2 regions of the Streptomyces sp. NPDC051214 genome follow, and region 1 is predicted to be linked to the other one. Evidence: riboswitches for the same ligand, from Rfam matches in the RefSeq annotation. Region 1 holds a riboswitch; the other holds the start of a gene.
What was found. A riboswitch is a leader RNA that binds a small molecule or an ion and turns the genes downstream of it on or off. The one in region 1 is predicted to bind S-adenosylmethionine.
Positions count from the first base shown of each region.

Region 2: another riboswitch for S-adenosylmethionine. It lies ahead of thrC (threonine synthase); the one in region 1 lies ahead of AB0M70_RS24805 (aminotransferase class V-fold PLP-dependent enzyme).

Region 1 is NZ_JBFBAT010000009.1:248,269-253,467, forward strand. Features, by position in the region: gene AB0M70_RS24795 (SLC13 family permease) at 1-281, shown strand, start outside; gene AB0M70_RS24800 (glycerate kinase) at 313-1,521, shown strand; gene AB0M70_RS24805 (aminotransferase class V-fold PLP-dependent enzyme) at 1,473-2,846, opposite strand; SAM riboswitch class IV at 3,014-3,130, opposite strand; gene trpD (anthranilate phosphoribosyltransferase) at 3,205-4,269, opposite strand; gene AB0M70_RS24815 (cytochrome bc complex cytochrome b subunit) at 4,406-5,199, opposite strand, start outside.
Region 2 is NZ_JBFBAT010000007.1:465,523-470,721, reverse strand. Features, by position in the region: gene AB0M70_RS21150 (trehalose-6-phosphate synthase) at 1-1,156, opposite strand, end outside; gene AB0M70_RS21145 (hypothetical protein) at 1,216-1,491, opposite strand; gene AB0M70_RS21140 (glucosyl-3-phosphoglycerate synthase) at 1,574-2,518, opposite strand; SAM riboswitch class I at 2,688-2,822, shown strand; gene thrC (threonine synthase) at 2,840-4,159, shown strand; gene AB0M70_RS21130 (MoaD/ThiS family protein) at 4,262-4,537, shown strand; gene AB0M70_RS21125 (cold-shock protein) at 4,972-5,175, shown strand.

The DNA of each region.
Region 1 (5,199 bases):
CCCGCTCGTCCGTCCTGGTCCCGCTGGTCGTCGCGGCGGCCGTCGGCGCGGGCGTCAACCCGGTCGCCGCAGCGCTCGCCTCCACGGCGGCCGCCGGCTTCTGCCACACCCTGCCCGCCTCGGCGAAGCCCGTCACGCTCTTCGCCGACATCCCGGGCACCCCCACCTACACCCCGCGCGACCTGCTGCGCCTCTCGGCGGTCCTGGCGCCGCTGACCGCCGCCCTCGTCCTGCTCTTCGCCGTGGCGCTCTGGCCGCTACTCGGCGTACCCGTCCGCTGATCCCGCCCTTGAACCCACTCTGGAGACCCACGTGCTGACCCACTTCGCCATCGCCCCCAGCGGTTTCAAGGAGTCCCTGACCGCGCAGTCCGCGGCCGAGGCCATCGCCGAAGGAGTGCGCCGCGTCGTCCCGCACGCCGAGACCGATCTGATCCCCCTGGTGGACGGCGGCGAGGGCACCGCGCGCGCCCTGGCCACCTCGGGCGGCGGACGCCTGGTCGCGCTGCCCGCCACCGGGCCCGTCGGCCAGCGGATCGGCACGCACTTCGCGCTGCTCCCGGACGGCACGGCGGTGGTGGAGATGGCGGCCGTGGCCGGGCTCTCGCTGGTCCCCCGCGATCTGCGCGACCCGGGCGCCACGACGACGTACGGCGTCGGCGAACTGATCGCCGCCGCACTCGAAGCGGGCGCCCGCCGCATCCTGGTGGGCTGCGGCGACTCCGGCACGTCGGACGGGGGCGCGGGGGCGCTCCAGGCGCTCGGGGCCCGGCTCCTGGACGCGGACGGATGGGAACTGCCACGCGGTGGACGGGAGTTGACCCGGCTGAGCCGCATCGACCCCTCGGGCCTCGACCCCCGCCTGCGGGGCACCGAGATCCGCGTCGCCTGCAACCCCTTCAACGTCCTGACCGGCGAGCGCGGCGTCGCCCGCGTCTTCGGACCCCAGAAGGGCGCGACGCCCACCCAGGTCGAACAGCTGGCGGCGGGCCTCGAACACTGGGCGCACGTCCTGACCCGCGACCTGCACGCCACGGGAGACCTCGCCCTCGGCCCCGGCACCGGCGCGTCCGGCGGCCTGGGAGCCGGCCTCGCGGCGCTCGGCGCCCAGCTGCTCCCCCGCTTCGACGTCCTCCTGGACCATCTGGACCTGAACGCCCGCCTGGCCCGCGCCGACCTCGTCGTCACCGCCGAGGGCGCCCTCGACCACCAGACGCCCCGCGGCAAGGTCCCCGCCGAAGTGGCGCGCCGCGCCAAGCGGTTCGGCCGCCCCGTCCTGGTCCTCGCGGGCACCATCGGCCAGGGCGCCCATCACGTACGGGCGGAGGGCGTGGACGCCTACAGCGCGATCCTGCCCGCGCCGGTCTCGCTCACCGAGGCGCTCGGCCGTGGCGGCGAATTCCTCACCGACGCGACCGAACGCGCCCTGCGGATGATCGTCCTGGGGTCACGCCTGAAGGGACGGACCAAGGCTCAGGCCGCGCTGGTGTCCGGCACGCAACGCCCGTCCTCCGTGCGGTAGTTCCAGCGCGCGCCGTCCGCCACGAGCTCCTTGACGGCGCGCACGAAACGCTCCACGTGCTCGTCCGGGGTGCCCGCGCCGAAGCTGACGCGGATCGCGTTCAGCGACTTCTCGCCGGGCGCGGCCTCGGGGGCGCCGCACTCGCCCTGCGTCTGCGGGTCGCTGCCGAGGAGGGTGCGCACCAGCGGGTGGGCGCAGAAGAGGCCGTCGCGTACGCCGATGCCGTACTCGGCGGAGAGCGCGGCGGCGAAGTGCGAGCTGTTCCAGCCCTCCACGACGAAGGAGATGACGCCGACGCGCGGCGCGTCGTCGCCGAAGAGCGAGAGCACCTTCACCGCGGGCACCTCGGCGAGGCCCTCGCGGACCTTCGCGATGAGGTGACGCTCACGGGCGACGAGCTCGTCGAAGCCCGCCTCGGTCAGCGCCTTGCAGGCGGCGGCGATGGAGTACACGCCGATGACGTTGGGCGATCCGGCCTCGTGCCGCGCGGCGGTGTCGTGCCACTCGACGTCCACGCCGCCGTCCGTACGCCGCGCGACCTTCCGCGACGCGCCGCCGCCGGCGAGGTAGGGGTCGGCTTCCTTCAGCCAGTCGGAGCGGCCGGCGAGGACGCCGGAGCCGAAGGGCGCGTACAGCTTGTGGCCGGAGAAGGCGACCCAGTCGACGTCGAGCTCGCTGATGGAGACCGGGTGGTGGGGCGCGAGCTGCGCGGCGTCGAGGACGATGCGGGCGCCGTGGGCGTGAGCGGCGGCGGCGAGCTCCTTGACCGGCCACAGTTCGCCGGTGACGTTCGAGGCGCCGGTGACGCAGACGAGGGCCGGTCCGTAGGGGTCGCGGTCGGCGAGGGCGCGCTCCAGGGTGGCGACGGCCTGGTCGGCGGTGCGCGGGGCGTTCAGGTACGTCACGCGGGCGTCGCGCCACGGAAGCAGGGAGGCGTGGTGCTCGGTCTCGAAGACGAACACCTGGCAGTCGGCGGGCAGCGCGGCGGCGAGCAGGTTGAGCGAGTCGGTGGTCGATCGGGTGAAGACGACCTGGTCGTCCTCGCGGCAGCCGAGGAACTCCGCGACGGTGACCCGGCTGTTCTCGAAGAGGTCGGTGGAGAGCTGCGAGAGGTACCCGGCACCGCGGTGCACGCTGCCGTAGTACGGCGCGTAGGCGGCCACGTCGTCCCACACCCGCTGCAGGGCCGGGGCGCTGGCCGCGTAGTCGAGCGCCGCGTAGGTCACCTCGCCGCCGGTGACGAGCGGCACGGTGACGTCACGGCCGAGGACGGGCAGCGGGGCGGCACAGACGATCTGGTCGGCGGCAGCGGTGGTGACAGACATGGCGAACTCCCGTGGGAAGGCAGGCGAGTTCACTGCGAGAGCGCGCGTACGGCGCCGCAGTGACGAAGAAAAAAGGGGGTGCGGAAAAGGGGCCGGAAAGCCCTATCGCATTCGCTTGCTCACGAGACTGCTCCCTTGAGGACCAGGACCCCAGGGTTGTTCGCAGGGGTCCGCGCTTGCCATGGACCTTGCTGTCCACGGCCTGGTCTTCACCCGGGGCACCCCGCCACGGACGGAGGGTTGCCGGACAGCGAGCCGGGGCCTAATCGCTGTCACTCATGACCTGCGCAGCATCTTGCCACACGATCTTCTCGGTGCCCACCGCAGTCCGGCATCCGGACCGCGGTGGGCACCACACTCACCGGTTGCTGGCCGCCACCCACAGCTCCAGGGCCTTCTTCGCCGACCCGGAGTCGATCGACTCCGCCGCCTTCGCGATGCCGGCGCCGATCTGCTCCACCAGGGTCCCCTCGCCCGGCGAGAGGGCCACCAGGGCCGCCGCCGTGTTGAGCAGGACGGCGTCCCGCACAGGGCCCTTCTCGCCGTCCAGGAGGCGCAGCGCCACCTCGGCGTTGTACGAGGCGTCGGCGCCCCGCAGCGCCTCGACGGGGACGAGGTCGATGCCCACGTCCCGCGGGTCGAAGGCCTCCTCGCGCACGGCCCCGTCCCGCACCACCCACACCCGGGACGTCGCCGTGGTCGTCAGCTCGTCGAGACCGTCGTCGCCGCGGAAGACCAGGGAGGAGTTGCCGCGCTCGGCGAAGACTCCGGCCACGATCGGCGCCATCCTCGGGTCGGCGACGCCGACCGCCTGGGCGCGCACCCTGGCCGGGTTGGTGAGCGGACCGAGGGCGTTGAAGACGGTCCGGATGCCCAACTGGCTGCGCGCCGCTCCCGCGTGCCGCAGCGCCGGGTGGAACTTCACGGCGAAGCAGAAGGTGATCCCGGCTTCCTCGGCCACCTCGACGACCCGGTTCAGCGGCAGCTCCAGGTTCACCCCGAGCTTCTCCAGGACGTCGGAGGCCCCGGAGGCGCTGGAGGCCGCGCGGTTGCCGTGCTTGACGACCTTCGCGCCCGCGCCCGCGGCCACGATCGCGGACATCGTGGAGATGTTGACGGTCTTGGCGCCGTCACCGCCGGTGCCGACGATGTCGACGGTCTGCCCCGGCACCTCGATCACGTTGGCGTGCTCGTACATCGTGCGGACGAGGCCGGAGATCTCCTCCACGGTCTCGCCCTTGGCCCGCAGGGCGACGACGAAGCCCGCGATCTGCGCGTCGGTCGCCTCGCCCCGCATGATGCGGTCCATGGCCCAGGCCGTGTCCTCGGTGCTCTGGTCACGTCCTTCGAGCAGTCCGTTCAGCACACCCGGCCAGGAACGGGCCGCCGCGGTGTTGCCTCCTGCGGGGGTCACAGCGCTCATCTGCCGCTCCTGGGTTCGTCTAGACACGGGACAGGAACACCTTATCCAGCCCGGGGGACGGCAAAGAGCCCCGTCCATGCAGTGGAACGCATGGACAGGGCTCTCGCCGTGGCGACCTGGTCAGAGTCTCAGGTGATCAGTGGTGGCCGTGGCCGCTGGTGATCTCCTTGTACTCCTCGGTGGTGGGCTTGGGGATCTGGTTGTCCTCCCCGTAGTAGCCCTTGCTGAGCTTGGCCCGGAGCTTCTGCGAACCGGTCACCTTGCGCTCGACGCCGTTCTCGTCGACCGCGGGGCCGATCTCGAGCGGCGCGTACTGCTCGTGCGCGGTGAGCGTGTGCAGCTGCTCCTGGTTGAGCGGCTCGTGGACCTCGATGAACTCACCGTGCGGCAGCCGCTTGATGATGCCCGACTCGCGGCCGTGCAGGACCTTGTCCCGGTCACGCCGCTGCAGACCCAGGCAGATCCGCTTGGTGATGATGAAGGCGAGGACCGGTGCCACGAAGAAGGCGATGCGCACGAACCAGGTGATCGCGTTGATCGACAGGTGGAAGTGCGTGGCCCAGAGGTCGTTTCCACCACCGATGAGCAGCACCATGTACCAGGTGATCCACGCGACGCCGAAGCCCGTACGGGTCGGGACGTTGCGCGGTCGGTCCAGGATGTGGTGCTCGCGCTTGTCGCCGGTGACCCAGGACTCGATGAACGGGTAGACCGCGATCGCGACCAGGACCAGCGGGAAGATCACCAGCGGGATGAACACGCCCAGGACGAGCGTGTGACCCCAGGCGTTGATCTCCCAGCCCGGCATGACACGGATCAGGCCTTCGGAGAAGCCCATGTACCAGTCGGGCTGTGCTCCGGTGGAGACCTGGTCCGGACGGTAGGGACCGAGCGCCCAGATCGGGTTGATCGTGGCGATCGCCGAGATGG
Region 2 (5,199 bases), on a different contig from region 1:
CCTCCTTGGCGACCAGGTTCATCCCGTCCCGGATGGGATTCACCAGCGCCACGTCCGCCAGGCGGTACGCCGCGAGCGAGCGCGCGAAGTCGTCCTTCACGTGCAGGACGACCGGGGTCCAGCCCTCCACGCCGAAGCGGGAGTTGATCTCGTCGGCGACCCGCTGGACCTCCGCCGTGTAGTCGCGGTACACCGCGAGGTCCTGCCGCGAGGGGTACGCGAAGGCGACGTGCACCACCCGCTCCCGCCACTCCGGGCGGGACTCGAGCAGCTCCCGGTAGGCGAGCAGTCCCCGCACGATGTTCTTCGACAGCTCCGTACGGTCCACGCGGACGATCACCTTGCGGTCGCCGGAGCCCCCGATCTGCTCCCGCAGCGCGACAAGGCGCTCCTCCACGTCCGCCCGCCGCGACCGCTCCCGCAGGAAGTCCGCGTCCGCCCCGAGCCCGTGCACCCCGATCCGCGTGCCGGACGTACCGCCGAGGACGGCGACGCAGCACTCCGTGAACGCGTCCGCCCACCGGCCCGTCAGGAAGGCCGCGCGGTCGGCGCCCAGGATGCCGCGAAGGAGCTGCTCCGCGATGTCGTCCGGGAGCATCCGGAAGTAGTCCACCGGCGCCCACGGTGTGTGCGAGAAGTGGCCGATGCGCAGGTCGGGGCGCAGCTCGCGCAGCATCCCCGGCACCAGCGCCAGGTGGTAGTCCTGGACGAGGACCGCCGCGTCCGCTCCCGCGCTCTCCGCGAGCGCCTCGGCGAAGGCCCGGTTGTAGGTCTCGTACGCCGCCCACTGTGCCCGGAACTCCGGGCCGAAGGCCGGCTCCAGCGGCGTCTGGTAGAGCATGTGGTGGACGAACCACAGCACCGAGTTGGCGATCCCGTTGTACGCGTCGGCGTGCACCTGGGCATCGATGTCGAGCATCCGGACCCCGGGCTCGCCCACCCCGCGCCGCACGGCCTCCCGGTCGCCGTCGCCCAGCGCCGCGCAGACCCACAGGGCCGCGTCGTCGCCGTCGGAGCCGCCGATCGCGCTGAGCCCGGAGACGAGGCCGCCGCCGCCCCGCTTGGCCGTCAGTTCCCCGTTCTCCTCCAGGGCGTACGTGACGGGGCCGCGGTTGGACGCGACGAGGACCTGGGCGGAAGCGTGCTCGGAGACCATGTGGCGAACCTAGCCCCTGGGGCGGGGCCTCAAACACGTCCGAAGGGCCCTAGTCGAAGCTAGTCGCGCCTGCTCCTCGCAGCCGCCACCGCCAGCGCTCCCAGTGCGCACAGGGAGATCGCCAGACCCGCGTACAGCATCGTGTCCGAGTCGCTGCCCGACTTGGCCAGTTCCCCCCGGGGGACGGGCGCGCCCTGTTGTTCCGGTGGCGCGGGGTGCGCCTGCGTCCACCGGGCGATGTCCTCGGTGTGGCTGATCCTCGGACCGGTGCCGGCGTCCGCCGCGGCGGACGCGCCGAGTGCTCCTGCCGTGAGAGTGGCCGTCGCCAAGGCCACGGCACCGATCCGTAGCGCGCTTCCCCATGCTTGCGTGACCCACATAAGTGGGGAATGTAGACAAAATGCCCGGCTTTGGCGGTCACGCCACGCGGCGAGCCGTGTACTCCGCGATGCCGCCCATCGGCGGGCGCTCCTCGGTGTCCACCGAATGGGTCCGCGGCTCGAACCCCTGCGCGCCCCGTTCGAACTGGGTGAGCTCGGGGCGTACGAGATGGCCGCGCGCGAGCCGCAACTGCGCCGTCCGGTAGATCGCCGCCGCCATCCGGCCGAGCGCCTGCCCGTCCTGGTGCCGGTGCTTGCGCACCCCGACGTCGACCTGCGCGAGCGCGTCGAGACCCACGGTGTGCAGCGCGTCCACGAGGAGGCCGAGCTCCACCCCGTATCCGACGGGGAACGGCAGCCGCTCCAGGAGAGACCGGCGCGCCGCGTACTCGCCGCCCAACGGCTGGACGAATCCCGCGAGTTGGGGCCAGTGCATGTTGAGCAGCGGGCGCGCCATCAGCTCGGTCACCCGGCCGCCCTGGCCCGCGGTCTCACCCAGGGGGCGGTCGTACATCGCCTTCACGAACTGCACGTCGGGCTCGGTCAGGAGCGGGCCCACTGTGCCGGTGACGAAGTCCGCCGAGAACTCCCGCAGGTCCGCGTCGACGAACGCGACGATGTCACCGCCGGTCACCAGGAGCGAGCGCCACATGACCTCGCCCTTGCCGGGCACGGCCGGGATGCGCGGCAGGATCACGTCCCGGTGCACGACCCGCGCGCCCGCCTTCCGCGCGACCTCGGCCGTACGGTCCCGCGAGCCGGAGTCGATCACCACGAGCTCGTCCACGAGAGCGGCCTTCTCGACCAGCTCACGGCGGATCTCGGCGACGATCTCGCCGACCGTCCCCTCCTCGTCGAGCGCGGGCAGGACGACACTCACCGAGGCCCCCGACGCCCGCTTGGCGTCGACGAGTGCGCTGAGCGGACGGTCGGCAACGGACCAGGAACGCCTGGTCAGCCAGCGCTCGGCCTCTTCCAGCACGGGTGGCTCCTCCTGTGTGTGGCCTACATGTGATCCATCTCGCGGTTCGGACGACTATCTCAAGGGTCCAGGCCGTCGGTTACAGTCTTGAACAACGCCGATGACCATCGCATGCCGGGGTCATCGCGTCACAAATGCCCTGGGGCCCCAGAAGCCCCCGGCGCCATACCGCTCATCCAGAGGGGCAGAGGGATACGGCCCGTTGAAGCCCCGGCAACCATCCCGCCGACCGCGCACGCGAGGTCTCGGTGGGGAAGGTGCCAATTCCGTCTCGCGGCGAGATGCGTCGCGAGGAAGATGAGGAGAAAGGGCCTCGCCTCCATGGCTGCGCAGACTGTCGCAACGAACGACACCACCCCCTCGATCGACTCCACGTCCACGGGTTCCGTGGACCTCGGCCCCGCATCGGGCCTCTCGTGCCGCGAGTGCGGCGAGCTCTACGCCCTCGGCCCGATCTTCGCCTGTCAGGCCTGTTTCGGCCCGCTCGAAGTGGCGTACGACCTGCCGACCGGTGACCCCGAGGCCCTGCGGAAGCAGATCGAGTCCGGCCCCGACAACATCTGGCGCTACGCCCCGCTGCTGCCCGTCCCGGCCGACGTCGCCGAGAAGCCGAACATCAACCCCGGCTGGACCAAGCTCGTCAAGGCCGACAACCTCGCCCGTGAGCTCGGCGTCGAGCAGGGCAAGCTGTTCGTCAAGGACGACTCCGGCAACCCGACGCACTCCTTCAAGGACCGCGTCGTCGCCCAGGCCATCGAGGCCGCGCGCGCCTTCGGCTTCACCACGCTCTCCTGCTCCTCCACCGGCAACCTCGCGGGCGCCGTCGGCGCCGCAGCGGCCCGCGCCGGCTTCCGCTCCTGCGTGTTCATCCCGCACGACCTGGAGCAGGGCAAGGTCGTCATGGCCGCGGTCTACGGCGGCGAGCTCGTCGGCATTGAGGGCAACTACGACGACGTGAACCGCTTCTGCTCCGAGCTCATCGGCGACCCGCTGGGCGAGGGCTGGGGCTTCGTGAACGTGAACCTGCGGCCGTACTACGGCGAGGGTTCCAAGACCCTCGCGTACGAGATCTGCGAGCAGCTGGGGTGGGTCCTCCCCGACCAGCTGGTCATCCCGATCGCCTCCGGCTCGCAGCTCACGAAGATCGACAAGGGTCTGAAGGAGCTCATCGCGCTCGGCCTCGTCGAGGACAAGCCCTACAAGATCTTCGGCGCCCAGGCCGAGGGCTGCTCGCCGGTGTCCACCGCCTTCAAGGCCGGACACGACGTCGTGCGCCCCCAGAAGCCGAACACGATCGCCAAGTCGCTCGCCATCGGCAACCCCGCCGACGGGCCGTACGTCCTGGACATCGCGCGTCGCACGGGCGGTGCGGTGGAGGACGTGAACGACGAGCAGGTCGTCGAAGCGATCAAGCTGCTCGCGCGGACCGAGGGGATCTTCGCGGAGACCGCGGGCGGTGTGACGGTCGGCGTCACGAAGAAGCTGCTCGAGGCGGGGCTCATCGACCCGGCGCTCACCACGGTGGTGTTGAACACGGGTGACGGCCTCAAGACCCTCGACGCTGTTGCCGAGACGTCTCAGGCGACCGCGACGATCAAGCCCAGCCTTGAGGCGTTTCGCTCCGCGGGGCTTGCCGGTTAGCCGCCGTAGGGCCTGAGCCTTCCTTCCCTCTGCGGACCGTCGTGGCTGGTCGCGCAGTTCCCCGCGCCCCTTACGGGGCCCGCATACCCCGAGGTGAATCCCATGAGCGTGAACGTCCGTATCCCCACCATTCTTCGCACCTACACCGGCGGTCAGTCCGAGGTCGCCGCCGAGGGTGCGAACCTCTCCGAGGTCATCGCCGACCTGGAGGCCAAGCACGCCGGTATCGCGGCCCGTGTCCTGGACGACCAGGGCAAGCTGCGGCGCTTCGTGAACGTCTACGTGAACGACGACGACGTCCGCTTCGAGCAGGGTCTTGAGACCGCGACACCGGACGGCGCGGGCGTCTCGATCATCCCCGCCGTCGCGGGTGGCTGATCCTGGTTGATTCTTTAAGGAAATACCCTGCGTAATGGTCATTGCCCCCTCCGCGAGAGAAACGGAGGGGGCAATTCCATGTGGTTGAGCGCGGTACAGTTGGGAAGCGAGCTTCCCCGTTTGTGCCGAGCGCATATACGAAGTCGCCCCGAGGGCGACAAGAAGTAGCCAAAGTGCACTGCCCATTTGCCCTTCTCGTGGCATTTGTCTGGCCCGACTTGCCCTGAACTCCGGCGAATTCTCCGCATATTACCGATCAGGCGTGCCCAGAATTCTCGTCCGATTGACCTGTTGCAGAGGGCAGTTGGACAGATACATTCAGCCGCGGTCGACGCGTTCCGGCGCACGCCTCCACAACCCATTGGGGGGGTGAGGTCTGACCCGGGTCCGCGAAGTGCGGGTCCGTGCAAGGGCCAGTAATAGGGGAGTTAGGCATGGCTCAGGGCACCGTCAAGTGGTTCAACGCGGAGAAGGGGTACGGCTTCATCGCGGTCGACGGTGGTGCGGATGTTTTCGTCCACTACAGCGCGATTCAGATGGACGGCTACCGCACCCTTGAAGAAGGTCAGCGAGTGGAGTTCGAGATCTCGCAGGGCCAGAAGGGTCCGCAGGCGGACATGGTCAAGCTCGCCGTCTGATCTCGGCGCGATCGGCCAGCGAAC